2 regions of the Bacillus sp. AMCV2 genome follow, and region 2 is predicted to be linked to the other one. Evidence: predicted binding sites of a transcription regulator. Region 2 holds the regulator's gene; the other holds the start of a gene.
What was found. The regulator NrdR, encoded in region 2, represses ribonucleotide reductase genes. The targets are predictions, from matches to a motif close to AACACNATATATNGTGTT.
Positions count from the first base shown of each region.

Region 1: the regulator NrdR is predicted to act here: its motif matches at 4,915-4,932, upstream of nrdI (class Ib ribonucleoside-diphosphate reductase assembly flavoprotein NrdI).

Region 1 is NZ_JBVYIB010000002.1:1,851,426-1,867,517, reverse strand. Features, by position in the region: gene cwlC (sporulation-specific N-acetylmuramoyl-L-alanine amidase) at 1-677, shown strand, start outside; gene AC0OMA_RS09505 (enzyme involved in deoxyribonucleotide synthesis) at 741-1,361, opposite strand; gene nrdF (class 1b ribonucleoside-diphosphate reductase subunit beta) at 1,411-2,400, opposite strand; gene nrdE (class 1b ribonucleoside-diphosphate reductase subunit alpha) at 2,418-4,520, opposite strand; gene nrdI (class Ib ribonucleoside-diphosphate reductase assembly flavoprotein NrdI) at 4,480-4,872, opposite strand; gene AC0OMA_RS09485 (hypothetical protein) at 5,116-5,346, opposite strand; gene AC0OMA_RS09480 (YmzC family protein) at 5,428-5,700, opposite strand; gene hfq (RNA chaperone Hfq) at 5,896-6,117, opposite strand; gene miaA (tRNA (adenosine(37)-N6)-dimethylallyltransferase MiaA) at 6,157-7,101, opposite strand; gene AC0OMA_RS09465 (YmaF family protein) at 7,201-7,614, opposite strand; gene AC0OMA_RS09460 (hypothetical protein) at 7,703-7,984, shown strand; gene ebrA (multidrug efflux SMR transporter subunit EbrA) at 8,120-8,437, shown strand; gene ebrB (multidrug efflux SMR transporter subunit EbrB) at 8,451-8,804, shown strand; gene AC0OMA_RS09445 (OsmC family protein) at 8,818-9,270, opposite strand; gene AC0OMA_RS09440 (poly-gamma-glutamate hydrolase family protein) at 9,340-10,047, opposite strand; gene AC0OMA_RS09435 (hypothetical protein) at 10,327-10,560, opposite strand; gene aprX (serine protease AprX) at 10,785-12,113, shown strand; gene AC0OMA_RS09425 (MBL fold metallo-hydrolase) at 12,226-13,050, shown strand; gene ymzB (protein YmzB) at 13,129-13,485, shown strand; gene AC0OMA_RS09415 (cytochrome P450 family protein) at 13,715-14,932, shown strand; gene AC0OMA_RS09410 (beta-ketoacyl synthase N-terminal-like domain-containing protein) at 14,977-16,092, opposite strand, start outside.
Region 2 is NZ_JBVYIB010000002.1:2,787,479-2,803,570, reverse strand. Features, by position in the region: gene polA (DNA polymerase I) at 1-2,276, shown strand, start outside; gene mutM (DNA-formamidopyrimidine glycosylase) at 2,299-3,129, shown strand; partial or broken gene ytaF (sporulation membrane protein YtaF) at 3,278-3,928, shown strand; gene coaE (dephospho-CoA kinase) at 3,944-4,537, shown strand; gene ytbE (aldo/keto reductase YtbE) at 4,578-5,420, opposite strand; gene AC0OMA_RS14550 (MFS transporter) at 5,444-6,634, opposite strand; gene AC0OMA_RS14545 (winged helix-turn-helix transcriptional regulator) at 6,818-7,198, shown strand; gene AC0OMA_RS14540 (glyceraldehyde-3-phosphate dehydrogenase) at 7,404-8,426, shown strand; gene speD (adenosylmethionine decarboxylase) at 8,665-9,045, shown strand; gene nrdR (transcriptional regulator NrdR) at 9,319-9,777, shown strand; gene dnaB (replicative helicase loading/DNA remodeling protein DnaB) at 9,892-11,310, shown strand; gene dnaI (primosomal protein DnaI) at 11,338-12,273, shown strand; gene AC0OMA_RS14515 (TVP38/TMEM64 family protein) at 12,307-12,948, shown strand; gene ytxC (putative sporulation protein YtxC) at 13,027-13,872, shown strand; gene thrS (threonine--tRNA ligase) at 14,268-16,092, shown strand, end outside.

The DNA of each region.
Region 1 (16,092 bases), 940 kb from region 2:
TCGCTTTAGCCTTACGTACGATATTAACTAATGAATATGAAGGCGTTTCTTTGCTGCTGAGCCGGACAAGCGACCAATATGTCAGCTTAAACGACCGGACAAATGCCGCAAATAACTGGGGTGCAGATTTCTTTTTGTCCATTCACGTTAATTCCGGGGGAGGCACAGGTTTTGAAAGCTATATTTATCCAGGTGTAGGAGCCCCGACGACGACTTATCAATCGACAATTCACTCTGAAGTGATACAAGCTGTCGACTTTGCCGATCGCGGCAAAAAAACAGCGAACTTCCACGTCCTAAGGGAGTCGGCAATGCCTGCCCTCTTGACCGAGAACGGCTTCATTGATACCGTTGCCGATGCAAATAAGCTGAAAACGAGCAGTTTTATTCAAAGCTTAGCGAGAGGACATGCAAACGGGCTGGAGCAAGCCTTTAACCTTAAAAAGACTTCCAGCTCAGGGTTATATAAGGTTCAAATCGGCGCATTTAAAGTCAAAGCGAATGCCGACTCGCTCGCAAGTAAAGCCGAAGCCAAAGGTTTTGACTCGATTGTCCTTTTAAAGGACGGATTTTACAAAGTGCAGATTGGCGCATTTTCATCCAAAGACAATGCAGACACCCTCGCTGCCAGAGCGAAAAATGCCGGCTTTGACGCTATTGTGATCCTAGAATCATAGCCGAGACGGGGACGAGCGTCTCATAAAAAAACCCGGCTCCTCATCGCGAGAAACCGGGTTTTTTTATTCAAGAATATCAACAACAAACTGTGACCATGTTTCCAGACGGTTATAGATGTCATCCTGTTTTAATTCAGAGACTTTCATCCATTTACCCGCAATTTGTTCTTTTTCCTTCACTTCCACTTGTGCGCCAGGCTTTAATTGAAGCGCAGAAAGAATACCGATATGTACTTTGCCAACACTGTTTTCATCATCATTGATTAATCCCAGTGTGACTATCGCCTGTTTATCTTCTTCATTTATTTGCAGTTCTTCCTCAAGCTCACGGTCTGTGTTCAGCTTTAAGACTTCAGCAAATGAAGCTGTCCCATCGATGGCGTTCATATGGCCGCCAAAGCCGAGAGAAAGCTTGTTGTGCAGTCGTGATTCACCGCCGCCAGCCAGCCGCTCGTAAAGAAAAACTTCATCTTCACGCTTAATGACGACATAAGGTATCGGCTGCTTGAAACGCGGATCTTCTTCTGCGTCCCCTCTTCTCATTTCACGATAAGCCGCTTCAATCTGAGCCATGATTTCTGCTACTCTGCTATCTTCACTGTACACGCCCTGGAAGGTTAAGCTTTCTTTCTTAAACACATCATCGCGCGGGGCAACTAAAATCATTTCGTCCATTTTTCCCATGGGTACTGCGTCCTCCTCATTTGAACCTTCAAGCCGAAAAGAGCAGATATTATATCTGCTCTTTTTCATCTTCAAAATAAAAGTCATCATCTTTAAGCGGCTCAACTGTCGCTTTTTTATAACCATTCCCCTTCATAGAGAAGAAGTCATGTGATTTTGTTTTTGTGTTTAATCCGTTTAAAACGATCGGATTAATGTCTTCCTCTTCGAAGTATGGATCAAATCCAAGGTTCATCAGCGCTTTATTCGCATTATAGCGGATGAATTTCTTTACATCGTGTGAGAGTCCGACTTGATCATACAAGTCCTCTGTATATTCAAGCTCATTTTCATATAACTGATTCAGAAGGTCGATCGCAAATTCACGAAGCTCTGCTTTTTTCTCTTCTGTCTGTTTATTATAAATTTCCTGAGCAAGGAGACCGACATACACGCCGTGAATCGCTTCGTCACGAAGGATCAGGTTAATGATCTCACCGCTTTGCATCAGTTTTCCTTGTCCGTAGAAATATAACGGATAATAGAAACCGCTGTAGAAAAGGAAGCTTTCCAGATAGACGGAAGCAACCATCGCTTTGAACAGTGAAATTTCATCATCTTTTTGAATGGCTTTGTAAAGCCCGACAATCATTTGCGCTTTTTTCTGCAAATATTTATTTTGTTTAACCCATTCAAATACTTCATTAATCGTTTCAGTCGGTGCAAGGGTCATGAAAATATTAGAGTACGACTTCGCATGGACAGCGTTCTCCATCATCGCCATAAAGTTCAGCACCGCTTTCCGCTGGTGGCCATCTACGTGTTCAGCCACGATCGGCATCCCCGTATTCCCCTGTTCTGTATCAAGAAGCGTAAGTCCGGCCAGTACCTTCATATAAGTGTCCTGCTCGTTTTTTCCGAGGTACTTCCATGTGAGGAGATCGCCGTTTAAAGCAATCTCTTCCGGAAGCCAGAACTGTTTCACGTTTTGATTATAGAACATTTGGGTAAAATCGTCTTCATGCTTTGACCAGTTTGCTGCGTCATAAATTTTTGTCACTATAAACTCTCCTTTAATCAAACAACACAAGAAAGGCAGCTGTCTTGCCCAGTATCTTTCGTTCTTGCATAGTAAATGGTTTTAATTCCTCTATGATGTGCATACAGATCGATTCGGTTTAAATCACGGGTCGTCATTGTGTCTTTTAAGAACAATGTAAAGCTGATTCCCTGATCAATGTGCTGCTGGATAGTGGCGATCATATCCACAACCTTGAACATGTCCATATCGTAGGCTTCTTTATAGAAGAACCAGTTATTAGATGCAAGCCCAGGCATTGGGTAGTACGTTTTTGAGTTGCCGTATGTTCGTTCTTCAATGCGTTCCATAATCGGCATAACAGACGCCGTACTTGATTGGACGTATGAGATAGAGCCTGTTGGCGCAATGCATAATCTGTAGCTGTGATACATACCGTGTTCAGCCACAAATGCTTTTAGCTTTTTCCAGTCCTCTGTCGTCGGGACATGCATACCTTCAAACAAATTAGCGATTTTTTCATATTTCGGTGAGAAATCAGTAGAAACGTATTTGTCAAAGTATTCACCTGTCGCATAGGTTGAGCCTTCATATTGATCAAACGTTTCGCCCTTCTCTTTTGCGATTTCCGCAGAACGCTGGATGGAGTAGAAGTTCACCATCATAAAGAACGTGTTTGCAAAGTCACGCGCTTCCGGGCTTTCATACGCAATGCCGTTTTGCGCAAGGTAGCCGTGAAGGTTCATAGCACCGAGGCCGATTGATTTCATCGCTTTGTTTGCCCGTCTTACAGCAGGCGCATTACGGATGTCAGTTGTTTCAGACACGTGTGTTAAAGAGTCTGTCGCAAGCTTGACTGTCTTTTCGATTGATTTATGCTCCATGACATTGAGAATGTTAAGCGAGCCCAGGTTGCAGGAAATATCCAGACCGATTTCATCTTCTTCATCATAGTCTGTGTATGAAGAAACTTGAGATGCCTGCAGCACTTCAGAGCAAAGGTTAGAAAATTTGACCTTCGAAATATGGTTATTCGCATGCACTTTATTCACGTTATCTTGGAACATGATGTATGGATAGCCTGATTCAGAACGAAGCATCGCCAATTTTTCAAGCAGTTTCCGCGGGTTGATTTTTTCCTTTTTCACCCGAGGGTTGTCGACAAACTTGTCGTACATTTCGTTCATGTCCATCTCATCCATGTGCTGGCCGTACTCTTTATAAATCGTGTGCGGGTAGAATACATAAGCCGCTTTGTCCTCGCGTGCAAGCTCAACGAACTTATCCGGAATGACAACACCGATCGAAAGCGTTTTGACACGCACATCTTCATCCGCAGAAATCTTTTTCGTATCAAGAAAATCATTGATATCGCGGTGGAAAATGTTTAAATACGCCGCGCCGGACCCTTGTCTTTGTCCCATTTGGTCAGCATAACGGAACGCGTTATCAAGAAGCTTCATGACGCCTACAACGCCTTTTGTCGCATTCTCAACATCTTTAATGGCTTCACCTTTCGCGCGAAGCTTGGACAGGTTAAGAGAAACCCCTCCGCCCAGTTTAGAAAGCTGCATGGAGATATCGATCGCTCTTGAAATGTCGTTTAAAGAATCATTAACTTCGAGCAAGAAGCAGCTCACAAGTTCACCGCGGCGTTTTCTGCCGGCGTTCAAAAATGTCGGTGTGCTCGGCTGATATTCCTGATTGATCATCAGGTGCACATATTCCTTTGCTTTCTCAGTGTCGCCGTTTGCGAAGAACAGCGCAACAATTGAGATCCGGTCCTCATAACGCTCGAGGATTCTTTTCTTGTCATTCGTTTTCAAAGCATAGTCATTATAAAATTTAAACGCACTCATGAAGGAAGGAAAACGAAACTTCTTTGCGTAAGCTGTCTTAAACACTTCTTTAATGTCTTCAAAAGAATAAAGGCTTAAGAACTCCTCTTCGTAGTATTGGTTTTCAATCAAATAATCCAGCTTCTCTTTTAAATCGTGAAAGTACACTGTGTTTTGATTGATATAGTCTACAAAATAGCTATGTACAGCCTCTTTATCCTTATCAAACTGGAATTTTCCATCTTTTTGGATCATGATTTCGTTATTTAACTGGATCCATTTTGGCACTTGATTTTGTGACAACTCTTTCTACCTCCTGAGTAAACAATTCAACGTCTTTAGATGTGCCGCTGAGTTCAAATTTGTGCAAGATCGGCACCTGATATTGTCTTGAAATGGTATCGGCGCTTTTTGCAAAGTTATCGCCCCATACTTTGTTGCCGCTCGCAGCGACACCTAATAAGAGATGGGCGTATTTTTCGAGAAATGATTGTGTTGATGCCGGTACCTGACCGAAGTTTGTCGTGTAGGTGACCAAAACAAACGGAGTGTCCACGTGGTCCATTTCGTCCACCTTGCGTATCTGCTGAAAGCCTGTTTTATTCACAAACCGCTGAACATTCCCTGTTTTCGAATCAAATATGATTTGTACCACGTTTTATCACGACCTATCAAAAAATATGAATCTCTCATCACTAACACTATATATAGTATACTACCCTCTAGCAAAAACACAATATATAGATTCGTTTTTATGAAAAATTCATATTTTGATCAAATCAGGCAAATGGGCAGACTCATTAGGGCCCAAAAAAGAGAGCAGAACGAGAATCATCTCTCGTCCTACTCGGGGTGTCGTTTTTTAGCCGATGTATATCATAACATGAAAAAAAACTGCTTAGTAGTCTAGATTTTTTTTTCTTAAGCTATCACAGCATTTTTCGCTCTCTACTGTTTCTTCTATTTCAACATCCGCGCCGATCTCTTCTAAAACCGCCTTCAAAGCAGTGATAATTGACGCTTCTCTGATTAATTCTTTTCCGTTCACAATGATACTTGTTCCGTATTCATAGCAAGAATCATCTTCGCAAATTTCTTCCCAATGATTCACGATCACTTTATGCTTCATGTTTTCACCCTCTGTTTGATCTGTGTCTGTATTTAGTTTAGCGGCTGGCATCCGCTTTGTAAATTCGAATGCTTGTGAATTTTATTCAAGTTCATCATCCGCGTATTCTTTCTTCAGCTTTACCTCATTGCGGGACTCATTATACTCATAAATTTTGATATAGCCGTCCTCCATAACGCCAAAATGGTTATGTTCAAGCGGAAACGAGGTGGGCTGAGGCGTTTCATAGTCTGAATTGCCGCTGTCTGTTTCAATAATGGTATCTTGATTCCCGCACGCCCCGAACAGTAAAAAGACAGCTATCCATACAAGTGCAATCCTGATTCGTCTCAGTTCTGCTTCACTTTCAAACAAGGTCGATCACTCCCAAATTCATTTTATACATAATATACCAATTTCACTTCCGTATGTTGTTCTCATAAAAAAAGACCGTGCCTTAGCATGGTCAGCTTACACAAAAAGCTTGGAGCAAAAGTGGATTCATGTTAAAAATGGCCGCCGGGAACCCCCGGCAGCCTTTCCTCATGTCTTGACATGGCATTTTTTGATCTATTCGAGTTCAAGCTGGACGTTTTTTTGCGGCGCAAACGTTGAGATCGCATGTTTATATATAAGCTGCTGCTTACCTTCCGATTCCAACAATACGGTAAAGTTATCAAAGCCTTTCACCTGGCCCCGCAACTGAAAGCCGTTCAGCAAAAAAACAGTGACATACGTATTTTCTTTCCGGATTTGATTCAAAAACTGATCCTGAATATTAATCGGTTTCATGTTTCGTCCTCCTTGATTCTCTATATCATACAGTTTCGATTAAAGTTCGAGTTTTCCTGCTATATGTGTGAAAATTTCCTTTTTTTTCAGCTCCATATCAACAGGCGGTGTCATATCGAACCATGTGACCTGCATTTTGTTGCGAAACCACGTCAGCTGGCGTTTCGCATACCGCCTCGAGTTCTGCTTTAGCTGTTCGACAGCATCGGAAAGTGTCACAAAACCGTCAAAATATGCATACAGCTCTTTATAGCCTATCGCCTGTATTGATTGACAGTCTCTCACGTTCTTGTCGTATAAGCGCTTCACTTCCGGAAGAAGGCCTGACTCCATCATCATATCGACCCGCTGATTAATTCTTTCGTAAAGTGTGTCTCTATCCATTGTCAGGCCGATTAACACTGCATTGTACAGAAGTTCTCGTTTTTGTTCCTTCAAATGCTGGGACATCGTTTTTCCGGACGTATGTAAAATTTCCAGTGCGCGAATGACTCTTCTTGTATTATTCGGATGAATCGCAGCTGCTGCCTCGGGATCTGCTGCAGCAAGTTTGGCATGAAGAAAGTCAGCGCCTTCCCGCTCAGCAGCCATTTGCATGCTCTCTCGAAACACGGGATCATTTGCCTCTTCCGTAAATGTATAATCGTAAAGCACAGATTGTATATAAAGCCCTGTACCGCCGACAATCATCGGAAGCTTTCCTCTATTTGCAATCTCACTGATTTTATTTCTTACTAAGCTTTGATAATCGGCAGTAGAGAAAGAGTCTTGGGGATCTAAAATGTCAATCAGATGGTGGGGCACTCCCTCCATCTCCTGTTTGGTAATTTTAGCTGTTCCAATATCCATCCCTTTATAAATCTGCATTGAATCTCCGCTGATAATTTCCGCGTTTAAGGATTTGGCTAGCTGAATACTTAAATTGGTTTTCCCCACTGCCGTCGGTCCGACTAAAATGACAACGGGCTGCTTCGTATTATTCAATATGTATCACTCTCTTTTATAAATCTCCCCCCATTATAGCATTCAACATGGATAACCACCTATCCATTTTGCCCTTTTTTTGCATCGGTAAACATCCTTCTACCAGCCGAGCGGCTCATTGCCGACAATTTCCCTTGTCTTTCCTTTCAGGGTATGACGATGCGTTTTTCTTCTGTCATCTCCTGGATCGTACACAACCCCTCCATACTGGATCTCAATCGGCTCGTTATAGGCCAGATACGTCGTTTCTTCGATTTCATGATAATGTGTGCCATCTGCTAAGGGAATCGCCGGCCCTGAGATTCCGTAATACCGATGAAAATGGCCGTTTTCAAATGAAGTGATCCCTGTATAGTAATGTGTATGCTGATCGGTATTTGATCCGTTTGCCGGCTGAGTAAACCCTTCAATGAGATGATAATGGCCCTGTTCTCTCGTTGTTTTGACATGATAAGCATGTGCGTGGGGCGGTGCTTTTGACCAGTCAGACTGATACAGGCCCAATGTGTTCACATCCTCCTTTTCCTCGATTCGCCCAATCAAATCCGGGCAGGGTGAATACACTGCATCATCTACACTTTATTACAGGAGGAAAGAAAACATGAACGAGTTAGAAAATTTCAGCCCTGAAGATACAAGAATATTTGGAAGACCGTTCGGATTCGGGAGACCATTTGGGTTTGGAAGACCGTTCGGGTTCGGTTACGGGTTTGGAAGACCCGGATTTGGTTATGGATTTGGTTTTGGCCGGCCATTCGGATTTTTTGGAGGACCGTTTATCGGCGGCCTTGCAGGCGGGCTTATAGGAAGCGCTTTATTTAATCCTTATTTGTATGGCGGATACCCCTATTATCCGTATGCCCCGTTCCCTTATTATTATTAAACGCAAAAGACCCCTTAAAAAGGGGTCTTTTTAAGTGTGTGAAAATGAATCTCTTGACTCATACATAGGCATACACTAATATTTTTCTAGCTGAAGTTTTTTTCTAATCTAAAAATATAGTGAGGAGAATTCATGATGTTGATAGGATATATATTCCTCACGATTGCCATATGTTCGGAATCGATAGGAGCAGCCATGCTGAAAGTATCTGATGGCTTCAAAAAGTGGAAGCCAAGTGCTTTGGTCGTTATTGGCTATTCCCTCGCCTTTTATATGCTGTCCCTGACTTTAAACCATATTCCCCTGAGCCTCTCCTATGCGACTTGGAGCGGGGCGGGCACGGTGCTGACGACAGTGATCGGAGTAAAATGGTTCAAGGAAGATCTGAATGCCAAAGGGCTTATCGGGATTCTTTTATTACTATCAGGGGTCGTGTTACTTAATTGGCAGTAAAGGAGTGATGAAGATGAGAGGATTGCTTTATTTGGCTCTCGCCATTGTATCTGAAGTGTTTGGGAGCACGATGCTGAAGCTTTCAGAAGGATTTACACAAGCCTGGCCCATTGCCGGAGTCATAGTCGGATTTCTTTCTGCTTTTACGTTTCTAAGCTTTTCTTTAAAAACAATTGACTTATCAAGCGCGTATGCAACATGGTCGGGCGTTGGTACCGCGCTTACAGCAATTGTCGGTTTTTTGCTTTTTGGCGAAACCATCAGTTTAAAAGGTGTATTCGGTCTCACGCTTGTCATTGCAGGCGTGGTCGTGCTAAATCAATCGAAAGCCCACGCTGAAGATAAAAAACAGACGGTCTGTGAGTGACCGTCTGTTTTCTTTATTCTCCACCCAGTTTCACAGAGGCTTCAAGCTGCAGCTCGACATTTCCTTGAATTGCACGCGAAATCATGCATGACGCCTCCGCTTTTTTACAAAGCTTGTGAGCCAATGCGACGTCATCTTGTGAAGCATCATGTTTAAGCACGACAGTGGGACGGTGAATGATCTTTTTGTATGTAAAGACTCCTTTTGTGACGTCGACAATGCCTTCTGACTCCATCTGTAAGTCTTCTTTTTCCAGCCCGCTTCTCTCCATCATCGCTGCAAGTGTAATAATGTAACAGGTCGCTGCCGCCCCGAGAAGCATTTCATCTGGGTTGGTCCCTTCTCCCGGGCCATCCATTTCTTTAGGAATGGAAATCGATGTGATCAGGTTTCCGCTTTCAATCGTACCGACATCATTGCGGTTACCCGGCCAATTCGCTTTTAAATAAAAATGATGATCTGCCATTGTTTCGCCTCCTTTTTTATCCTATTTCAGTCTACTGATCTTCTCTTATTTTGTCTTCTGATCTGCTTGTTACGAATACTCTTTTTCCAGGACACCTTTGATCGCACTGACATAAGCATAAAATTCACTATTCTTTGTGTATTTTCTATTTTTATAATAAAAATCATCAAAAAATGCTTCTCTCTGCTCACGGCTGATTTCCAGCTGGATACTTAGCCCCGTTTCCCCTTGGTTATTAATGTTTTCGGCATTCAATCCAGCAAGACCGCTTTTAGACGACGCTAACTCAGCGGAAAACCCTCTCCGCTCAAGGGCTCTCACAATCATTTTCGCCCGCTTTCGGTCTGTTCCCCCTACAAGCGTATTCTTGTTCTCTCCTTTATATCCGTGAAAAGCCACCACATATTGATGCTCCTTGATTTTCTTTTTTGCCAATGGCTCATCAAAGTTGGTGCTTGTAATGTGCAGCGTTTGGTTATCGTGGGACTTCAACCCTTCAAACAGGTATGTAGAGTATTCATTATTGAAATAACGAACAAGCTCACTTACTCCGCCTTCAATTCTTCCGCCATGCGGAGACATAATTAAGACTTTGCTTCCTTTTTTCTCATTATATGAAATATCGTAATCGGCTGGGCTCTCATTCTCTGCCAAGCTGCTGAAATTTGAATATGTATCTGGCTGATTTGATGGTTCAGGTTCCAATGAGTAATGAACATATCTCAAGAACAAGACAATGGCTAAGACTAATATGACATTTAGTAAAAATCTTCTCATGTTTAACTCCTTTCATAAGAATGGCGCGGTTCATTATATGAGGTTTAGCCAATAGGTTTTATCTTACCATTGTATACACAATATCATCAGTGAAAAAGTTCCCGGTTTCAAAAAATCAATTGATTGTCACGGTTATTAGCGGTTCATTTCAAATAAGAGTGAAAAAAGGTTGAGAGGAAAGACAAAAAAGGTAGGAACAACCTCACTTGGCAAATAAATGTATATAGGTTTAAGGAGGGTTTTAGTAACAGGCTGCCCGGTTGCTGAGACGGACAGCTGTTACCGGCCTGCAGAATAGAGATTTTGCTTATTTGTTCTCACAAAGTCACAGGAGAGGATAGAGTCCAATAAAAATGTTCTGATCTGTTGTTTCGAAAAACAAAATGCTTTGATTTTCGTTTTGCTTTTCTGTCTTACAATAATCGTTCTTTTACTAATCGTTCCGTCTTTCTTCATATATATAATGCTGATTGGCATTTGGCTTTCCAAAGATCGGTGCAAGTAGAAATTCATACGGTTGCTCTCCCCTTCCCAGTTTGATATGATCACATTATATTACGAACAAACGTTCTTTTTCAATCCCCAATGATTTCCTCAACTTCTGAATCTATTGTATCTAATGCGAAAGATTCAGAAAAACAAACTCTTGTCTGTCTCTTACAGAGGACAAACAAACTTACCAAACCTATCATCTGTTCATAGAGTATACAGAGAACCTTATAATAGGAGGAAAATACATGTTTGGGTACTCTATGGTACAAATGGTGAGAGCAAATGCTCACAAGCTAGATTGGCCGTTACGGGAAACCGTATTGCAGCTTTACAAGCCCTTCAAATGGACTCCTTGCTTCTTGCATAAATTTTTCGAAACCAAATTGCAAAACAGAAAAAAAATGTCAGTCATTATCGAATTTGAGGAAGGCTGTCACGAGACCGGCTTTCAAATGGCTGGAGAGGTGCTGCAAAAAGAAAAACGCAGCAAGCTAAAAAGCCGCTTCAACAAAATCAACTGCTGCAGCGCCGAGGTTACTCCTTCAGCATTACATTCCCTTCTCTCTGAATGCAGCAATATCCGTAAAGTGTATTTAAACCGCGAAGTCAAAGCGCTTTTAGACACGGCAACCGAAGCAAGCCATGCGAAGGAAGTCGTCAGAAACGGGCAAACCCTGACAGGAAAAGGCGTTACTGTCGCTGTTGTCGATACAGGAATCTACCCGCATCCTGATCTAGAAGGCAGAATTATCGGATTCGCGGACATGGTCAATCAAAAAACAGAGCCGTACGATGATAATGGTCATGGCACACACTGTGCAGGTGATGTCGCAAGCAGCGGCGCATCCTCTTCCGGTCAATACCGCGGACCTGCACCGGAAGCCAATCTCATCGGCGTAAAGGTATTAAACAAGCAGGGTTCAGGAACGTTAGCAGATATTATAGAGGGTGTTGAGTGGTGTATTCAATACAATGAGGACAACCCCGATGAACCGATTGATATTATTAGTATGTCGCTTGGGGGCGATGCCCTTAGATATGATCATGAACAGGAAGATCCGTTAGTCAGAGCGGTTGAAGAAGCGTGGAACGCAGGGATTGTCGTCTGTGTCGCTGCCGGAAACTCAGGCCCTGATTCGCAGACCATTGCAAGCCCGGGCGTGAGCGAAAAGGTGATTACAGTAGGTGCGCTTGATGATAACAATACTGCAAGCAGCGATGATGATACTGTCGCTTCCTTCTCAAGCCGCGGCCCGACAGTATACGGGAAAGAAAAGCCCGATATTTTAGCGCCGGGTGTTAATATTATTTCCCTTCGCTCTCCCAATTCTTATATTGATAAGCTTCAAAAGTCAAGCCGTGTAGGGTCTCAGTACTTTACAATGTCAGGAACCTCGATGGCAACACCGATTTGCGCAGGAATCGCAGCTTTAATTCTTCAACAAAACCCGGATCTTACCCCTGATGAAGTAAAAGAGCTTTTGAAAAACGGCACGGACAAATGGAAAGATGAAGATCCGAATATCTACGGAGCGGGCGCTGTCAACGCAGAAAATTCCGTTCCCGGCCAATAAAAAGCACCAAAAAGCCGGCAATTCTCTCTCAGCAGAAACTGCCGGTTTTTTCGTTTGAATATTCATAATCATAAGGTAAAATAATGGAAAATAGATGAAGGAAGTGAAGAAAGTGCCATATTATATCTGCAATACATGCGGTGTGCAACATGCACAGACTGTAGATCCGCCCAACTCGTGTCTGATTTGCGAGGATGAAAGACAGTATATTCATCCCGATGGACAAACTTGGACAACCCTTGAAGACATGCGTGAGAAAGGAAACCTTCAAAACATCCTCCAAAAAGAAGAAGAGCATCTTTACAGCATCAAAACTGAACCAGAGTTTGCGATCGGACAAACAGCCCATCTTATCCAGCATAAGGGCTTCAATGTGCTGTGGGATTGTATGACATATCTTGACCAAAAGACAATTGACCAAATCAACGAATTAGGCGGTATTCAAGCCATCGCCTTGTCTCATCCACATTATTACTCTACTCAGGTTGAGTGGGCTGAAGCATTTCAGGCCCCGATCTATATCCATGAGGATGATAAAGAATGGGTGACAAGGCCAAGCAATCACATTCACTTCTGGTCAGGGGAAACGCTCAATATGAAGCCGGGACTGGACCTTTACCGACTGGGCGGACATTTTAAAGGCGGTGCTGTTTTGCATTGGAGCAAGGGCAATGAAGGGAAAGGCTGTCTATTGACCGGAGATATCATTACGGTTGCGGCGGACCGAAACTGGGTCAGCTTTATGTACAGCTACCCAAACCTCATTCCCCTTCCCGCCTCCAAAGTTGAAGAAATGGCAGCCAAAGTAAAACCGCTTCAATTCAACCGGCTTTACAATGCTTTTTCTAAAGTTGTCAAAGAAAATGCCGGCGAAGCGGTCCAGCGTTCTGCCGTACGCTATATCAAGGCTCTCAACAGCGAATTGTTTCATACATAAAGAGTGAGGCGGCTCTTTTCCGTGTAAAAGATGCAGCAATTGGGAATAGTATCGTGTAGATCAAAAGGAGGAATATTGATGGCACACACGAATACACAGCTTTCTCAATGGCTGGAATCAAAAGTCGGCCAGACGCTTGATATTAGAAAAGGTGAATTGACCCATGATGAAGAGATATCAGACTTGGATCAGATAGTTCTCCACCTTCAAAAAGTGGCTATACGCAGTACGAATCATCCTGATGATTATGTTGCGAAAGAAGAGCTGGTTTTAGAAGGCGAAGGAACAACATTCACTGAGGACGGAAACGTACCGCTTCCGCAAAATGCCTATGAGATTCCTTTATTAGGTGAAATGCATCTTCACCAAGAAAACGAAGGATTGAAGGTCATAACAGATCGTGCAGTATATACAATTGATATCCAGCACAGCTGACAATCACTTTCATCAAAATAATACAGCGTAGCGCCTTTGAGCTTTCGTTCAAAGGCGCTGCTTTATATCGAGCCGTTTTTTCACTTTTTCGTTCTTCACCCTATTGAATGACTCCTAAAATAGATATATAGTTTTAGAGACAGGATTACATTTCAAATCATTCTGTTTTTTGTAAACAAGTTCAGCAATTTGATTCATCTATTTACCCTATTAGGCGAGGAGAATGCAAATGGAAAAATTGATGTTTCATCCGCATGGTAAAGAATTTCATCACAATCCTTTTTCAGTTTTAGGACGATTTAGAGAGGAAGAGCCCATTCACCGATTTGAATTAAAACGGTTCGGAGCCACATATCCGGCCTGGTTAATTACCCGATACGATGATTGTATGGCCTTTTTAAAAGACAATCGAATTACAAGAGACGTAAAAAATGTGATGAACCAAGAACAAATCAAAATGCTCAACGTTAGTGAAGATATCGATTTTGTATCCGATCATATGCTGGCAAAAGACACACCTGACCATACCCGCCTGCGATCACTTGTTCATCAAGCATTTACTCCCCGAACCATTGAAAATCTACGCGGCAGCATTGAACAAATTGCTGAACAGCTTTTAGATGAAATGGAAAAAGAAAATAAAGCGGATATCATGAAATCCTTCGCTTCCCCTTTGCCTTTTATTGTTATATCTGAATTGATGGGAATCCCAAAAGAAGATCGGTCACAGTTTCAAATCTGGACCAATGCGATGGTTGATACCTCTGAAGGTAATAGAGAGCTGACAAATCAGGCCCTTCGTGAATTTAAAGATTATATCGCCAAGCTGATCCATGACAGAAGGATAAAGCCAAAAGACGATTTAATCAGCAAACTTGTGCATGCTGAGGAAAACGGCAGCAAGTTAAGCGAAAAAGAGCTCTATTCGATGCTGTTCTTGCTCGTTGTAGCCGGCCTTGAGACGACTGTTAACTTACTCGGCTCAGGCACCCTCGCATTGCTGCAGCACATGAAGGAATGTGAGAAGCTCAAGCAGCATCCTGAAATGATCGCTACAGCGGTTGAAGAATTGCTGCGATACACCTCACCTGTCGTTATGATGGCAAATCGGTGGGCCATTGAAGACTTTACATATAAGGGGCATTCGATCAAAAGAGGAGACATGATTTTTATAGGCATTGGATCTGCCAATCGCGACCCGAATTTTTTTGAAAACCCCGAAATATTAAATATAAATCGGTCGCCTAACAGACATATTTCTTTCGGTTTTGGCATTCATTTCTGCTTAGGAGCGCCTCTTGCCAGGCTGGAAGGCCACATTGCATTTAACGCACTTCTGAAGAGATTTCCTGATATTGAACTTGCGGTTGCACCTGAAGACATTCACTGGAGAAAAAATGTCTTTTTAAGAGGATTAGAAAGTCTCCCTGTTTCACTTTCAAAATAACATTCAAAACGCCCCCTTTTAAAAGAGGGGGCGTTTGTGTTTTCTCAGCGCTTCACCAATTCATCTGTTTCTTTTTCTTCCCTCGCTTCATGTTTCTTCCGGAAAGCCTTAAGGAAATTCGCATTCACTACTCCCCTGTTTGAATAGAGCTTTTCGCAAAATTCTAACATGGCTGTTGACGCTTTCGGTTCGGTTAATATCATGAAGTGGTTGCTTGAATCGACATCCACCAGGTGGAAATGGGGAATTTGCCGCTCCCATTCCTCCCAATAGGTAGCTTGATCAAACGGTTCTTTTTCATTTGATAGAGTGAAATAAGTGTCTAAATCACCAAAGAAAGACCTGCTTTTGTTGCGGAAATAATAACATTTTACCGTCTCAGGATCAGGGAGAGGCTTAACAGTGTACGACTCCAAATCATAGGCGCGCTGTGTTTTCATCATTTGCTGAGCCTGCGTACGTATTTGCTTATCTGGTTTGTTTAGCCCTCGTTCTTTTGCCAAGTCAATCAACTCAGACAGGAATTCTTCATCCTCTAAGCTTATGTCCACCTCTTCACGGCTGATGAGAACATCCGTAAGCTTTTCCCGTTTCGCAATCGATGCCAGCATCGTATTAATTGTTTGCAGCATTGACGTTTTCATAGATGCCTCATTCTCTTTTGTCTCAGAACGATATGGGGAGTCAACCATCACCATGCTTTTGACAGCAAGGCCTTGGCTTTGCAGCTGGCGAGTGACTTCATATGCAATCATCCCGCCTAAGGAATATCCGCCTACATCATAAGGACCTTCAGGCTGTATGGATTGAATGATCTCTATATAATAGGAAGCCATTTGTTCAATTCCATGCAAAGGCGCAGAATCAGTCATGAATCCTCTGGCTTGAATGCCGTAAAAAGGGCGCTGGCTCTTTTGTGCAAATTGCTGATAGATTTCAACTCCTCCTACTCCGCCATGGAACCAAAAGACAGGGCGCCCCCGCTTGCCGTCATTTAACGGTATCAATTCCGGAAACGTGCGAGCTTGATCATTTTGTAAGGATGTATCCTCCTGTTTCTTTGCGATCAAGTCCATCATGTCCTGAACAGTATGGCATGCTTGAAGCTCCGTCAAGGCAATGAGAGGGTCCACCTTTGATTGCAATTGCTGTAATAACTG
Region 2 (16,092 bases):
CTGAAAAAGACGGATTTGAAGTTAAGGTTTTCTCAGGGGATAAGGATTTAACCCAGCTGGCAACGGACAAAACGACAGTTGCCATTACGAGAAAGGGAATTACCGACGTTGAATTTTACACACCGGAGCATGTCAAAGAGAAATATGGGCTTACGCCTGAACAAATCATTGACATGAAGGGTCTGATGGGCGATTCCTCAGATAATATTCCGGGTGTGCCCGGCGTCGGAGAAAAGACTGCGATTAAGCTTTTAAAACAATTTGATTCCGTTGAAAAGCTGCTGGAGTCCATTGACGAGGTGAGCGGAAAGAAATTGAAGGAAAAGCTTGAGGAGTTTAAGGATCAAGCATTGATGAGCAAGGAGCTTGCGACAATTATGACAGATGCTCCGATTGAGGTATCTGTTTCCGCTCTGGAATATCAAGGCTTTAATCGTGAACAGGTCATTGCCATCTTTAAAGATCTTGGCTTCAACACGCTTCTTGAACGGCTTGGAGAAGACAGTGCAGAAGCAGAACAGGATCAATCGTTGGAAGACATTAATGTCAAAACAGTCACAGACGTGACAAGCGATATATTGGTTTCTCCATCCGCATTTGTCGTTGAACAGATTGGCGATAATTATCATGAAGAGCCGATTCTCGGATTTTCGATCGTAAATGAAACGGGAGCTTATTTCATTCCGAAAGACATTGCCGTTGAGTCTGAGGTGTTTAAAGAATGGGTGGAAAATGACGATCAGAAGAAATGGGTCTTCGACAGCAAGCGGGCTGTTGTCGCTTTGCGCTGGCAGGGCATTGAGCTGAAAGGAGCCGAGTTTGATACGCTCCTTGCGGCTTATATCATCAACCCGGGCAATTCATATGACGACGTTGCGAGTGTGGCTAAGGATTACGGCCTGCATATCGTTTCAAGTGATGAATCAGTTTATGGAAAAGGAGCAAAACGAGCAGTGCCGTCAGAAGACGTACTGTCTGAGCACCTTGGCCGAAAAGCGTTAGCGATTCAAAGCCTTCGGGAAAAGCTCGTTCAGGAGCTGGAAAACAACGACCAGCTTGAACTGTTTGAAGAGCTGGAAATGCCTCTTGCGCTTATTCTCGGCGAAATGGAATCAACTGGCGTCAAGGTCGATGTTGACCGTTTAAAACGGATGGGTGAAGAACTGGGTGCGAAGCTGAAGGAATATGAAGAAAAAATCCATGAGATTGCGGGAGAGCCGTTTAACATCAATTCTCCGAAGCAGCTAGGCGTCATCTTATTTGAAAAGATCGGTCTTCCTGTCGTAAAGAAAACGAAAACAGGCTATTCTACGTCTGCCGATGTGCTTGAAAAGCTGGCTGACAAGCATGATATTGTCGACTATATTTTACAGTACAGACAAATTGGCAAGCTTCAATCAACATATATCGAAGGGCTTTTAAAGGTGACGAGACCGGATTCGCATAAAGTGCACACGCGATTTAACCAGGCCTTAACGCAAACTGGCCGTCTCAGCTCGACTGATCCGAACCTGCAAAACATTCCGATCAGGCTTGAGGAAGGGCGGAAAATTCGCCAAGCTTTTGTGCCGTCTGAAAAAGACTGGCTCATTTTTGCAGCCGATTATTCACAAATCGAGCTGCGGGTGCTTGCCCATATTTCAAAGGATGAAAATCTGATCGAAGCTTTTACAAATGATATGGATATTCACACGAAAACGGCAATGGATGTGTTCCATGTCGCTAAGGATGAAGTGACATCTGCGATGAGACGCCAGGCGAAAGCGGTCAACTTTGGCATTGTTTACGGGATCAGCGATTACGGTCTGTCACAGAACCTCGGCATTACTCGGAAGGAAGCGGGAGCATTTATCGACCGCTATCTGGAAAGCTTCCAAGGCGTAAAAGCGTACATGGAAGATTCAGTACAGGAAGCGAAACAAAAAGGATACGTAACAACGCTTATGCATCGCCGCCGCTACATCCCTGAGCTGACGAGCCGGAACTTTAATATCCGAAGTTTTGCGGAGCGGACGGCCATGAATACGCCGATTCAAGGAAGCGCCGCTGATATTATCAAAAAAGCCATGATTGACATGGCTGCCAAGCTGAAAGAAAAACAGTTGAAAGCAAGGCTTCTGCTTCAAGTACACGATGAATTGATTTTTGAGGCGCCAAAGGAAGAAATTGAAATTCTTGAAAAGCTTGTTCCTGAAGTGATGGAGCATGCGCTTGCATTAGATGTGCCGTTAAAGGTGGACTTTGCATCAGGCCCATCTTGGTACGATGCGAAATAAACAGAGATAGGAAGTGATGGATGTGCCGGAATTACCAGAGGTTGAGACAGTCCGGCGCACTCTGACCGGGCTTGTAAAGGGAAAAACAATCAAATCGGTAGAGATCAGATGGCCGAATATCATCAAACGGCCTGCCGAACCGGAGGAATTTGCGCGAAAACTAGCAGGAGAAACGATACAGTCCATCGGAAGACGGGGAAAGTTTTTACTGTTTCATTTAGATCATTATGTTATGGTTTCTCACCTTCGAATGGAAGGAAAATACGGTCTTCATCAAGCCGAGGAGCCTGACGATAAACACGTGCATGTCATATTCACGATGACGGATGGAACCCAGCTTCGGTACAGGGATGTGCGGAAATTTGGAACCATGCACTTATTTAAACCGGGAGAAGAAGCGGGCGAGCTCCCGCTTTCTCAGTTAGGTCCGGAGCCGGATGCAGAAGAATTTACGAGTGCGTATTTAAAAGAACGGCTTGCGAAAACAAACCGCGCTGTCAAAACTGCCCTACTGGATCAAAAAACGGTAGTTGGACTAGGGAACATTTATGTGGATGAGGCTCTTTTCAGAGCGGGTGTCCATCCCGAGACAAAAGCAAATCAATTATCAGATAAAATAATCAAAACCCTTCACGCTGAAATCAAAAACACTCTGCAGGAGGCGATTGATGCGGGCGGAAGCACAGTCCGTTCATATATCAACTCCCAAGGGGAAATCGGAATGTTCCAGCTGCAGCATTTTGTGTACGGAAAAAAAGACGAGCCATGCAAAAATTGCGGCACGATGATTTCGAAAATTGTCGTTGGAGGAAGAGGCACGCACTTTTGCGCAAAGTGCCAGAAAAAAAAGTAGCATAATGCTTCATCGTCCAAGCTGTCGGTGCATATATCAGTAACTCTGTAATGGAGGATGCCATTTTCGAAACACGGATTTTTCACTTTCCCATATATATGATTGTGATGAATCCCGGGCATTTCACATCTGATACAAGAGCACCAACAGAAAGGAAGAAACGGATATGCAAATGGTTTCTATACTGCTGCTGGCGTTGGCTGTCAGCTTGGACAGTTTTTCAGTCGGATTTACGTACGGATTGAGAAAAATGAAAATACCGTTTAAAGCGATTTTGGTTATCGCCTGCTGTTCCGGTGCTGTCATGTTTATATCCATGCTGATCGGAAGTTTTCTCACGAAGTTTTTTCCTGTATATGTGACGGAGAAGCTTGGCGGTTTGATATTGGTTGGAATCGGTGCGTGGGTTCTGTATCAATTTTTCAAACCGGCAAAAGATAAAGAATACCTCTTGCATGAAAAAACACTGCTTAATTTAGAGGTTCGGTCATTAGGGATTGTGATTCATATTTTGAGAAAACCCATGAGTGCGGATATCGACAAATCGGGTGTGATCAATGGAATTGAGGCGGTCTTATTGGGATTTGCCTTATCGATTGATGCCTTTGGAGCAGGTATAGGCGCAGCCATTCTCGGTTTTTCACCGATTGTGATGAGCATTGCCGTGGCAATCATGAGCTCGCTGTTTGTATCAATTGGAATCAATGCCGGCCATTTTCTGTCTAAGTGGAAATGGATCGATAAAATGGCGTTTTTGCCGGGGCTTCTATTAATCACGATTGGGCTCTGGAAATTGTAAAAAGGAGTGGATCTCTTGACCTTAGTCATTGGTTTAACGGGAGGAATAGCTAGCGGCAAAAGCACGGTAGCCAATATGCTGATTGAAAAAGGAATAACAGTTATAGATGCAGATATCATTGCAAAACAAGCGGTAGAAAAAGGGATGCCGGCCTACCGGCAAATCATTGACGAATTCGGTGAAGACATTCTGCTCCCAAATGGCGATATAGATCGGAAAAAGCTTGGGGCACTGGTATTTACAAATGAACAAAAGCGTCTCGCTTTAAATGCAATTGTTCATCCCGCAGTCAGGCAGGAAATGCTCAATCGCCGTGATGAAGCCGTTGCAAATCGGGAGACATTTGTTGTATTGGATATCCCGCTATTGTTCGAAAGCAAATTGGAATCATTGGTTGATAAAATTATTGTGGTCAGTGTGACAAAAGAGCTTCAACTGGAACGTCTGATGAAGCGCAATCAGCTGACGGAAGAAGAAGCAGTCAGCCGTATCCGCTCTCAAATGCCCTTAGAGGAAAAAACTGCAAGAGCAGATCAAGTCATTGATAACAGCGGCACGCTTGAAGAGACCAAAAGGCAGCTTGATGAAATCATGAACAGCTGGGCATAATCAAAAAACACCGTTCATATTGAACGGTGTTTTTTTGCCATTAAAAATCAAAGTTGTCCGGATCAGGACCGACGCGCAAGTTTTCATTCAGTGCATCGATTCGGTTCATGTCATCCTGCGTTAATTCAAAGTCAAATACGCTTGCATTTTCTTTAATGCGGTGTTCCTTCGTTGATTTAGGAATCGTAATGATGCCATGCTGCAGATCCCAGCGCAAAATAATTTGTGCGACAGATTTATTATATGTTTGAGCGATGTCAGCCAATACAGGATGATCCAGCAGCTGCCCCTGCATTAAAGGTGACCAAGCCTCCATCTGGATGCCCTGATTTTGGCAGTATCTTATCAACTCTTTTTGTGTAAGGCGCGGGTGAAATTCCACTTGGTTAATCATAGGCTTAATTTCAGCTGCCGTCATCAGATCTTCAAGATGGTGAATTTGGAAGTTGCTTACGCCAATCGCTTTGATACGGCCTTCTTTATACAGCGTTTCAAGCGCTCTCCAAGCTTCTTTATACTTTCCTTCTACAGGCCAGTGGATGAGGTATAGATCCAAATAATCCAGACCGAGTTTGGACAGGCTTGTTTCAAACGCGGCGAGTGTTTCCTCGTAGCCTAAATCCGCATTCCATACTTTCGATGTGATAAACAGATCATCTCTTGAAATGCCTGCTTCTTCAATGCCTTCCCGAATCCCTTCTCCGACTCCAGCTTCATTTCCATAGATTGCTGCAGTATCAATACTGCGGTACCCGTGAACAATGGCAGTTTTAACTGCGTTTATCAGTTCAGATCCTTCTTCCACTTGGAACACGCCGAGGCCGAACCAAGGCATTTCCACCCCATTATGAAGTGTTGCTTTTGCTTGTAAATGTGTTGTCATGATCATTTCCTCCTTTAAAATTGTCAGGCTTCCTGCCGATCTCGTTTTTCCATCAAGCGGCTCCAGCCTGTTAAAATGACTGCACCGACCACCATTAATCCGCCTATCCAAGCGGTATGAATCAATCCGATTGAATCGGTGATCACACCGCCAAGGTATGACCCAAGCGCGATCCCTGCATTAAAAGCAGCGATATTCATCGCGGATGCGACGTCAACTGCACTCGGGACAAAACGCTCAGCCAGCATGACGACATACACCTGAAGGCCGGGCACGTTCATAAAGGCCAGCAATCCCATACAGAGAATGGTAATGAGCCCAGCTGCTTGATACGGGGCTGTAAATGTCAGTACGAATAGAACAATTGCCTGTACGATAAACATATAGAATAAAGCGGCGATCGGATTTCGGTTTGACAGCTTTCCGCCAATCATATTGCCGATAGCAATAGCTATTCCGTATCCGAGCAGAATCACTGCAACAGTCCCGGCTTTGAAGCCTGTTACTTCCTGAAGCAGGGGAGACAGATACGTGAACACAACGAATGTTCCTCCGTATCCAAGCGCTGTAATGACAAATAAAAGCAATAACCGGCTGTTTGTCACAAGCTTCAATTGATCCCGCATCGTTGTTTTCGTCCCTTTTCGTAATTTGGACGGTACAAGAATGCCATTTGTAATGAAAGCAATGATTCCGACGGCGATAATGACCATAAAGGCGAAACGCCAGCCAAACTGCTGGCCGATAAATGTCCCAAAAGGAACTCCGGTTACAGTTGCCACAGTGAGGCCAGTAAACATAATTGAAATCGCGCTAGCCCTTTTATCTTCCGGGACAATATCCGCTGCGATTGTCGAACCGATCGACATAAACACACCGTGCGAAAATGCCGATATTACACGTGCAGCTAGTAAAATCCCGATGCTTGAAGCGGTTGCTGCCATCGTATTACCGGCAATAAAAATAAACATGATCCAAAGCAATAGTGTCTTACGTGACATGCTTGAGGTCAATGAAGTTAATATAGGTGCCCCAAATGTAACGCCGAGCGCATAAAGGGAAACGGTCAATCCTGCTGTCGTGACTGGAATATCCAGGTCATCAGCAATGAGCGGCAAAAGGCCGACACTGATAAATTCAGTTGTCCCTATTGCGAATGCACTTACGGCCAAAGCTAGTAGTGCAGGAATACTGCTTTTATTGGCTGAAGTCATGATGTTCCTCCTTTGTAAGATGTGTTGTATGATTGAAATTCTGCCGAGTAAGCTATATAAATAAAAAAGAGCAGATTCAAATCAGCCGGCAAATGTGATTATGAAACATATCGTTAAGAAATAAAAGTACGTACTTTTAAGTGCTATAGTCACTTTTTGGTGCCTGTGAGGAGAATGGATTGTATGGAGAAGAAAAAATATAACATTTCTGTTGAAGCGACCCTTGAAGTGATTGGAGGGAAATGGAAATGCGTCATTTTATGCCATCTAACGCACGGAAAAAAACGCACAAGTGAATTAAAACGCCTAATGCCCAATATCACGCAAAAAATGCTGACTCAGCAGCTGCGCGAGCTGGAAGCGGACGGTGTCATTAACCGAATCGTATATAATCAAGTTCCTCCCAAAGTGGAATACGAGCTCAGCGAATACGGCCGCAGCTTAGAAGGAATTTTAGATATGCTGTGTGCTTGGGGAGCGAATCATATTAACAGAGTGTACGGGGATACATTTTCTGTGCTAGAAGAAAGTGTGCTCAATGATAAGTTAAAACAGGAATCATAAAGCATGAGGGCAGTCAGTGCGGAGCGCTGGCTGCTTTTTGGTTCTTACGCCTGATATTCTGTGCAAGAAAACATAAGATGCATCATAAATTAGCGTTATAATCGTTGATTTTTATCAATATGTACTGGCGAATTTGTTTTAATGTGTTATACTAATTTTAGATAGTAACAAATTAGGATGGCATAATTGATAAGGGGTGTCCAACATGAAGGTAAAAGTAGCGATCAACGGGTTTGGAAGAATCGGAAGAATGGTTTTTAGAAAAGCGATGTTAGACGATCAAATTCAAGTAGTGGCCATTAACGCCAGCTATTCCGCAGAAACGCTGGCTCATTTAATAAAGTATGACACAATTCACGGCAGATACGATAAAGAGGTTGTGGCTGGTGAAGACAGCCTGATCGTAAATGGAAAGAAAGTGCTTTTGTTAAACAGCCGTGATCCAAAACAGCTGCCTTGGCGGGAATATGATATTGACATAGTCGTCGAAGCAACAGGGAAGTTTAATGCTAAAGATAAAGCGATGGGCCATATAGAAGCAGGCGCAAAAAAAGTGATTTTGACCGCTCCGGGAAAAAATGAAGACGTTACCATTGTGATGGGCGTAAATGAGGACCAATTCGACGCAGAGCGCCATGTCATTATTTCAAATGCGTCATGCACGACAAATTGCCTTGCGCCTGTTGTAAAAGTGCTGGATGAAGAGTTTGGCATTGAGAGCGGTCTGATGACTACAGTTCATGCGTATACGAATGACCAAAAAAATATTGATAACCCGCACAAAGATTTGCGCCGGGCGCGGGCTTGCGGTGAATCCATCATTCCGACGACAACAGGAGCGGCAAAGGCGCTTTCGCTTGTGCTGCCGCATCTGAAAGGAAAACTTCACGGCCTCGCCTTGCGTGTCCCTGTTCCGAACGTCTCATTGGTTGATCTCGTTGTTGATCTGAAAACGGATGTTACGGCTGAAGAAGTAAACGAGGCATTTAAACGCGCTGCCAAAACGTCGATGTACGGTGTACTTGATTACTCAGATGAACCGCTCGTTTCGACTGATTATAATACGAATCCGCATTCAGCGGTCATTGACGGGCTTACAACAATGGTAATGGAAGACAGGAAAGTAAAGGTGCTGGCGTGGTATGACAACGAATGGGGCTACTCCTGCAGAGTTGTTGATCTGATCCGCCATGTAGCGGCACGAATGAAACATCCGTCTGCTGTATAAAATAAGGTCATGGACACATTTTAAAGAAAAAACCCTTAACAACATATTTCTGAAAAAACGCACCTTGCAAATTAGACTTAAACACAGTATACTATTTTTCGTGAACTTCTTGCTTGAGACTGTTTCGGAATTACTTAAAGGGTTAGGACCTCTCCGGACTAACTTTCCCCCGTGGTAAATGGCCGACCCAGTTGTTGGAATTTCACTTTTTAATTCTTGTTAAGGGGGGTCCATGACTATGGAAACAATGGGGCGTCACGTTATCTCCGAGCTATGGGGATGCGATTTTGATAAGCTGAATGACATGGATTTTATTGAAAAAACGTTTGTAAATGCTGCTCTAAAATCAGGTGCTGAGGTGCGCGAGGTTGCATTTCACAAATTTGCACCGCAAGGCGTAAGCGGAGTTGTGATTATTTCTGAATCACACTTAACGATTCACAGTTTTCCTGAGCACGGATATGCGAGCATTGATGTTTATACTTGTGGAGACTTAGATCCTAATGTCGCTGCTGATTACATTGCAGAGGCATTACATGCTGATACAAGAGAAAACATTGAAATACCAAGAGGAATGGGGCCTGTGCAGATTAAACAGGCGCAAGCGAAAGTACTATAAAGTAAATTGCGAACACAAAGGGAGCTGAAGCTAGAAAGCCATTATGCGCTTTTTAGCTTATGCTCCTTTTATTTTTATAAAGAAACGAGAGTGTCAGCTTTTTCTTTTTTCATTTTTTTTGTAAAATAAGAAGGAGATTTTCACAAACCACCTAATGCTAAAGAAACAAATTTAACACCGGCTCTCCCGACAGATGCTGTCACATCTATTTTTAAAAGGCGGAGGCTGCCGAAAATACATTGCAGGGAACGATATAGTTGGGAGCTGATTTTATTGAAATGTCCTTCATGCCAGCATAACGGAACACGAGTCCTTGATTCACGGCCTGTGGATGACGGAAAGTCGATTCGCCGAAGACGCGAGTGCGAATCCTGCCACTACCGGTTTACGACCTTTGAGAAAGTGGAGGAAACCCCGCTCATCGTCGTGAAAAAAGAAGGTGTGCGTGAGGAATTCAGCAGAGAAAAAATGCTGCGCGGTCTCATAAAAGCATGTGAAAAAAGGCCTGTTTCACTCAAAACGCTTGAAGACATGTGCTTTGATATTGAAAAAGAGCTTCGCAATCAAGGCTGCTCCGAGGTGAAGAGTGAGCTCGTCGGAGAAATGGTCATGGACCGGCTGGCTAAGATTGACGAAGTCGCATATGTGCGGTTCGCGTCCGTCTATCGGCAGTTTAAAGATATAAACGTCTTTATCGATGAATTAAAAGACTTAATAAAGAAAGAGCGTTAAAAGAGCTAAGAGGATTCTTCTAGCTCTTTTCTCATGTGCAAAATTGGCATTTGATAGATATAAGAAACGGTGTAAAATGAAAGGTAGAAACAAATTCGGAAGGTTTGAGAATGTATGGCTGACTATTGGAAAGATGTACTGCCTGTAGACCCGTATGTGGTTAAAAGCAGATCGATGCTGCAGGATATCGACAGACAAATTATTACACAACTGTACCAGCCCTTAATCGGCCCTGTTGCATTCTCTCTTTATATGACATTGTGGGGAGAGCTTGAACAAAACCGTCTGTGGGGCGGAGAGTCCACACATAGACAGCTGATGGGGATGACACAGTCCAACTTAAAAACGATCCATCAGGAACAGGGGAAGCTCGAGGGCATCGGATTGCTGAAAGTATATATGAAAGAATCCGAGCGGCAGGAGCGCCTCTTTATATATGAACTCCTTCCGCCGCTCAGACCAAATGAATTTTTTGAAGACGGAATGCTGAATGTTTTTCTGTATAATAGAGTCGGAAAAACGAAATATCAGCAATTAAAACAATTTTTTACGCACCCGGCCATTACAGAAGATGCGAAGGACATTACGCGGCCGTTTAATCACGCGTTTGAATCGCTGCAGCCGAGTGAATGGAAGCTCACATCCGATATGGAGGAAACGGTAAGGCTTGCCGAGGGGTCCGAGTATACTTCTGTCGGACAGTCTCCGTCCTACACCATAACGGAGGATGTGTTTGATTTTGATTTGTTTTTAGCGGGACTTTCTGAGACGATGATACCGAGAAAAGCGATGACCCAGCAGGTGCGTGACACAATCAAAAAGCTTTCTTATCTGTACGGAATTGACCCTTTGCAAATGCAAAATGTTGTGATGAGCGCAATTGATGAGCGTGACGTCATTACGACGGAGGCATTAAGAAAAGCGGCGAGCGACTGGTATCAAATTGAAAGAAACGGACAGCTGCCTGATTTGGTGGAAAAAACACAGCCGGTGCATCTGCGTGAAGGCGAAAAACCGGCAGAAGAGGATTCTCTAGATGGGAAGCTGATCGCATTGCTGGAGGCGATTTCTCCGAAGAAGCTTCTGCAGGACATTGCTGACGGAACAGAGCCGTCAAAAGCTGATCTGAAGATCATAGAAGAAATTATGTTCGAACAGAAGCTCGAGCCAGGCGTCACAAATGTGTTAATTTATTATGTCATGCTGAAAACCGACATGAAGCTGTCGAAAAACTATATTCAAAAAATCGCTTCGCATTGGGCACGCAAAAAGGTAAAAACGGTCAGGGAAGCGATGAAGCTCGCAATAGAAGAAAACCGCCAGTATCTTGAATGGGCTGAAGGAAAAACAAAGTCTTCGAAACGAAACCAAAAAGTGATTCGTGAAGAAAAGCTTCCTGATTGGATGACAGAAAAGGAAACAGCGTCTGATTCAGAATCCGGACAGCAGAAGCTGCATCCGCAGGATTTGGAAGAACAGAAGAAAAAGATGATGGAAGAAATGCAAAAACTGAAAAAATACTCTGCCTATTAAAGACAGAGATGCGGGGTGAAGGAATAGATGGAACCAATCGGCCGTTCCCTGCAGGGCGTAACCGGCAGGCCGGATTTCCAAAAACGTCTTGAACAAATGAAGGAAAAAGTCATGAAAGATCAAGATGTTCAAGCATTTTTAAAGGAAAACGAAGAAGTGATTGACCAAAAAATGATCGAAAAGAGTTTAAATAAGCTTTATGAATATATCGAACAAAGCAAGAATTGCTCCTATTGTTCGGAAGATGAAAACTGCAACAATTTGTTGGAGGGCTACCATCCGAAGCTTGTTGTCAATGGGCGGTCTATAGATATCGAGTATTATGAATGTCCAGTCAAACGGAAGCTCGACCAGCAGAAGAAACAAAAGTCTCTTATGAAAAGCATGTATATCCAGCAGGATCTTCTCGGAGCGACGTTCCAGCAAGTTGATATCAGTGACCCGAGCAGGCTCGCGATGTTTCAGCATGTTACAGACTTCCTGAAAAGCTATAATGAGACGGGAAAAGGGAAAGGATTATATTTATACGGGAAATTCGGGGTAGGAAAAACGTTTATGCTCGCTGCGATTGCCAATGAGCTGGCGGAAAAAGAGTATTCCTCCATGATTGTCTATGTGCCTGAATTTGTGAGAGAGCTTAAGAATTCGCTGCAAGACCAGACATTGGAAGAGAAGCTCAATATGGTAAAGACCACACCCGTATTGATGCTTGATGACATCGGAGCAGAATCAATGACAAGCTGGGTAAGGGATGAAGTCATCGGAACGGTGCTTCAGCACAGAATGTCCCAGCAGCTGCCTACTTTCTTTTCTTCTAATTTCTCACCTGACGAGCTGAAGCATCATTTTACGTATTCGCAAAGGGGGGAAAAGGAAGAAGTAAAAGCGGCAAGATTAATGGAGCGGATATTATATTTGGCTGCTCCGATCCGCCTTGACGGAGAAAACCGCCGCCATCCGTAACTGCTGCGGTTCAAAGGGGAAGGAACTGAGGGTATGAATCGAAAAACCGCTTTTAAATGGCTGGCAGTGCTGGCAGGTGCAGGTTTAATCTTTTGGGGAAATAAAATATATTTGAATGTATCGCCGAAAGAGATCAGGGTATGGGTATTGTCGTTCGGAGTCTTTGCACCTCTGATGTTTATCGGGATATCCATCGTCAGGCCACTTGTTTTATTTCCGGTGTCTGTTATATCAATAGCTGGCGGACTTGCGTTTGGCCCGCTTCTCGGCACGTTTTATACGTTATTCGGTTCGATGTGCGCCTCAGCTGTTTCGTTTTTTGCGGCAGGTTTGTTTGCGGCGAAAAAGAACGGGCATTACGAAAGGCTTGAAGCCATACAGAAGCAAATGGAGGATAACGGATTTTTCTATATCTTTCTTTTGAGAATCCTGCCGATCAATTTTGATTTCGTCAGCTATGCGGCAGGCCTTTCCAATGTCAAAGCGCTGCCGTATTTTGCGGCGACGGCTGTAGGAATCATCCCTGGGACCATTGCGCTGAATGTTCTGGGAGCAAGCTTTTTGACTGGCAATCTGCCAGCTTTCTTTCTTGTCCTCGCTCTATATATCGTGTTTATCTCGCTGCCATTTATCTTCAGAAAGAAAATGCAAAACTTGTTTCAGGAATCAAATTAAGATTTGCCAATGACCTTTACGTCTATTTTAAAAACATCCCCCATATACTTTTAACAGATGCCGTAAGGGGGGACAAACATGCTTGAAATAATCTTTGAAGATGACCATGATGCAGCCGCTTTTTTACATCTCATTCAGCATTCGGACGATCGGAACAATATCATTGTCCGTGAAGGCATACGAAAAATCGGGATTGAAAAAGCGAATCCGGCTTTTCCTATTCAGCGTTTTATGGAGCCGATTCTGGTCAAATTTTTTTTGGAATGCAAAGAAGACGAGCATATGCTGTCATTGATTGAGGAAACGTATTGTTTCACGGACCAGGATGAACAGCAGCAAATCCTTCAGCTCGCACACAGTATTATTGAAGGTGAAGCAGACGATCTTCCGTTTGAGCCGCTGAAGCTTTCACGGAAACAATCAATTTTGGATGAACTCCAAACGATCTGTTTAGAGGAAGGAGTATTTTACATTCGCTCCTTTCAGACCTTCCGACTTGGATCATACTATAAGCAGCTGAGAGATATTACAGAAGCAGCGATTGATGAATATAAGATGGAACAGGAATATCAAAACTTTATTCAAACACTCAGAGACTATGTAAACGCCAAACAGCCGCGAATCAAAAAAGTGCATATTGTCCATGATGGTTCCTTTACATTATGGGAGCTGCGCTATGTGCCGGAACGGGAAAAAATGAAATACATAGACAGGAGATTTGTCCGGGATCATCCTATGTATATTGATTCTCATTTGCTCGCGCCGCTGATTTCTATTGCGCCTGATGAAGTCGTGCTTTATACCGACCAGCCCGAGCACATGATGGCAAGGACCATTCAAAACGTATTTCAAGAGAGAGTGGAAATGCTCCCGCTGCACGCTTTTTCAGATGCAGAAATACCGGTGAAGCACTCGGAAGGATGAGGGCCGGCAGCCTGTTTATATAAGGCTGTCGGTTTAAAAAAGGAAACGCGATCGTGTTGATTTTTTGGATTGAACAATTTATAATACATAGGAGATTAAGAAAGACACACGTATTGATAAGGACACGAAGGAATGATACCGGCTCAAAGAGAGGGAAGCCCTGGCTGCAAGCTTCCCAGCTAAGGACCATTCGCTTTACCGCCTTTGAACTTCAGCTGTGAACCTCTTGAAAAGGAACAGTAATGGCTGACGGGAACTCCCGTTACAGAGCTTAGAGCCGCAGGTGCCGTGTATTGGCTTTGCGGAAAAAAGGGTGGAACCACGATTCCGTTTATTCAACCTCGTCCCTTTCATAGGGGGCGGGGTTTTTATATGCAAAAAAAGGAGTGACAAAGATGTCAGATATGGTAAAAATCACATTTCCTGATGGAGCAGTCAAGGAGTTTGCGAAAGGAACAACAACAGAAGATATCGCGGCATCCATCAGTCCGGGATTAAAGAAAAAATCATTAGCCGGAAAACTGAACGGAAAAGAAATCGATTTGAGAACGCCGATCAATGAAGACGGTACAGTGGAAATCATTACAGAAGGCTCAGAAGAAGGTCTTCAAATTATGCGCCACAGTACGGCTCACTTGCTGGCTCAAGCGATTAAACGCATCTACAAGGATGTTAAATTCGGCGTCGGTCCGGTTATCGAAAACGGGTTTTACTACGATGTAGAAATGGACGAAGCGATTACACCGGAGGATCTGCCGAAAATCGAGAAAGAAATGAAAAAAATCGTTAATGCGAACCTTCCGATCGTTCGAAAAGAAGTCAGCCGTGAAGAAGCGAAAGCCCGTTTTGCGGAAATCGGCGACGACCTGAAGCTTGAACTATTGGATGCGATTCCTGAAGGAGAAACCGTTTCGATCTATGAGCAAGGCGAATTCTTTGACCTGTGCCGTGGCGTCCATGTTCCTTCAACCGGAAAAATCAAAGAATTTAAGCTGTTAAGCCTTGCTGGCGCATACTGGCGCGGCGACAGCAAAAACCAAATGCTTCAGCGCGTATATGGTACAGCTTTCTTCAAAAAAGCTGATCTTGAAGAGCATCTTCGTATGCTAGAAGAAGCGAAAGAACGCGACCACAGAAAGCTCGGCAAAGAATTAAAGCTGTTCGCGAACTCTCAAAAAGTCGGACAAGGCCTGCCGCTTTGGCTGCCAAAAGGCGCGACAATCCGCCGCGTCATCGAGCGTTACATTGTCGATAAAGAAATCAGCCTCGGCTATGAGCACGTATACACACCTGTGCTTGGCAGCAAAGAGCTGTATGAAACATCAGGGCATTGGGACCATTATCAGGAAGGCATGTTCCCTCCGATGGAAATGGACAATGAAACACTTGTATTGCGTCCGATGAACTGTCCGCACCATATGATGATTTACAAACAAGACATTCACAGTTATCGCGAGCTTCCGATTCGTATTGCGGAGCTTGGAACGATGCACCGCTATGAAATGTCAGGTGCGCTGTCAGGACTTCAACGGGTACGCGGAATGACGTTAAATGATGCACACATCTTTGTGCGCCCGGATCAAATTAAGGATGAGTTTATCCGTACAGTCCGTTTAATCCAGGATGTATATGAAGACTTCGGTTTAAGTGATTACACATTCCGTCTGTCTTACCGCGATCCGGAAGATACAGAGAAATATTTTGATGACGATGAAATGTGGAACAAAGCGCAATCCATGCTGAAAGAGGCAATGGACGAAATCGGCCACGACTATTACGAAGCAGAAGGTGAAGCGGCATTCTACGGCCCTAAACTTGATGTTCAGGTGAAAACTGCGATCGGAAAAGAAGAAACACTGTCTACGGTTCAGCTTGATTTCTTATTGCCGGAACGTTTCGACCTGACATACATCGGTGAGGACGGCAAGCAGCACCGTCCGGTTGTCATTCACAGAGGTGTCGTTTCAACAATGGAACGCTTTGTTGCCTTCTTAATCGAAGAACACAAAGGCGCGCTGCCGACATGGCTTGCGCCGGTTCAGTTCCAAGTCATCCCGGTTTCTCCGGCTGTGCATTTAGACTACGCGAAAAAAGTGCAGGAACGCCTGCAGCGTGAAGGCCTGCGTGTTGAAGTCGACAGCCGCGATGAAAAAATCGGCTACAAAATCCGTGAAGCGCAAATGCAAAAAATCCCGTACATGCTGGTGGTCGGTGACCAAG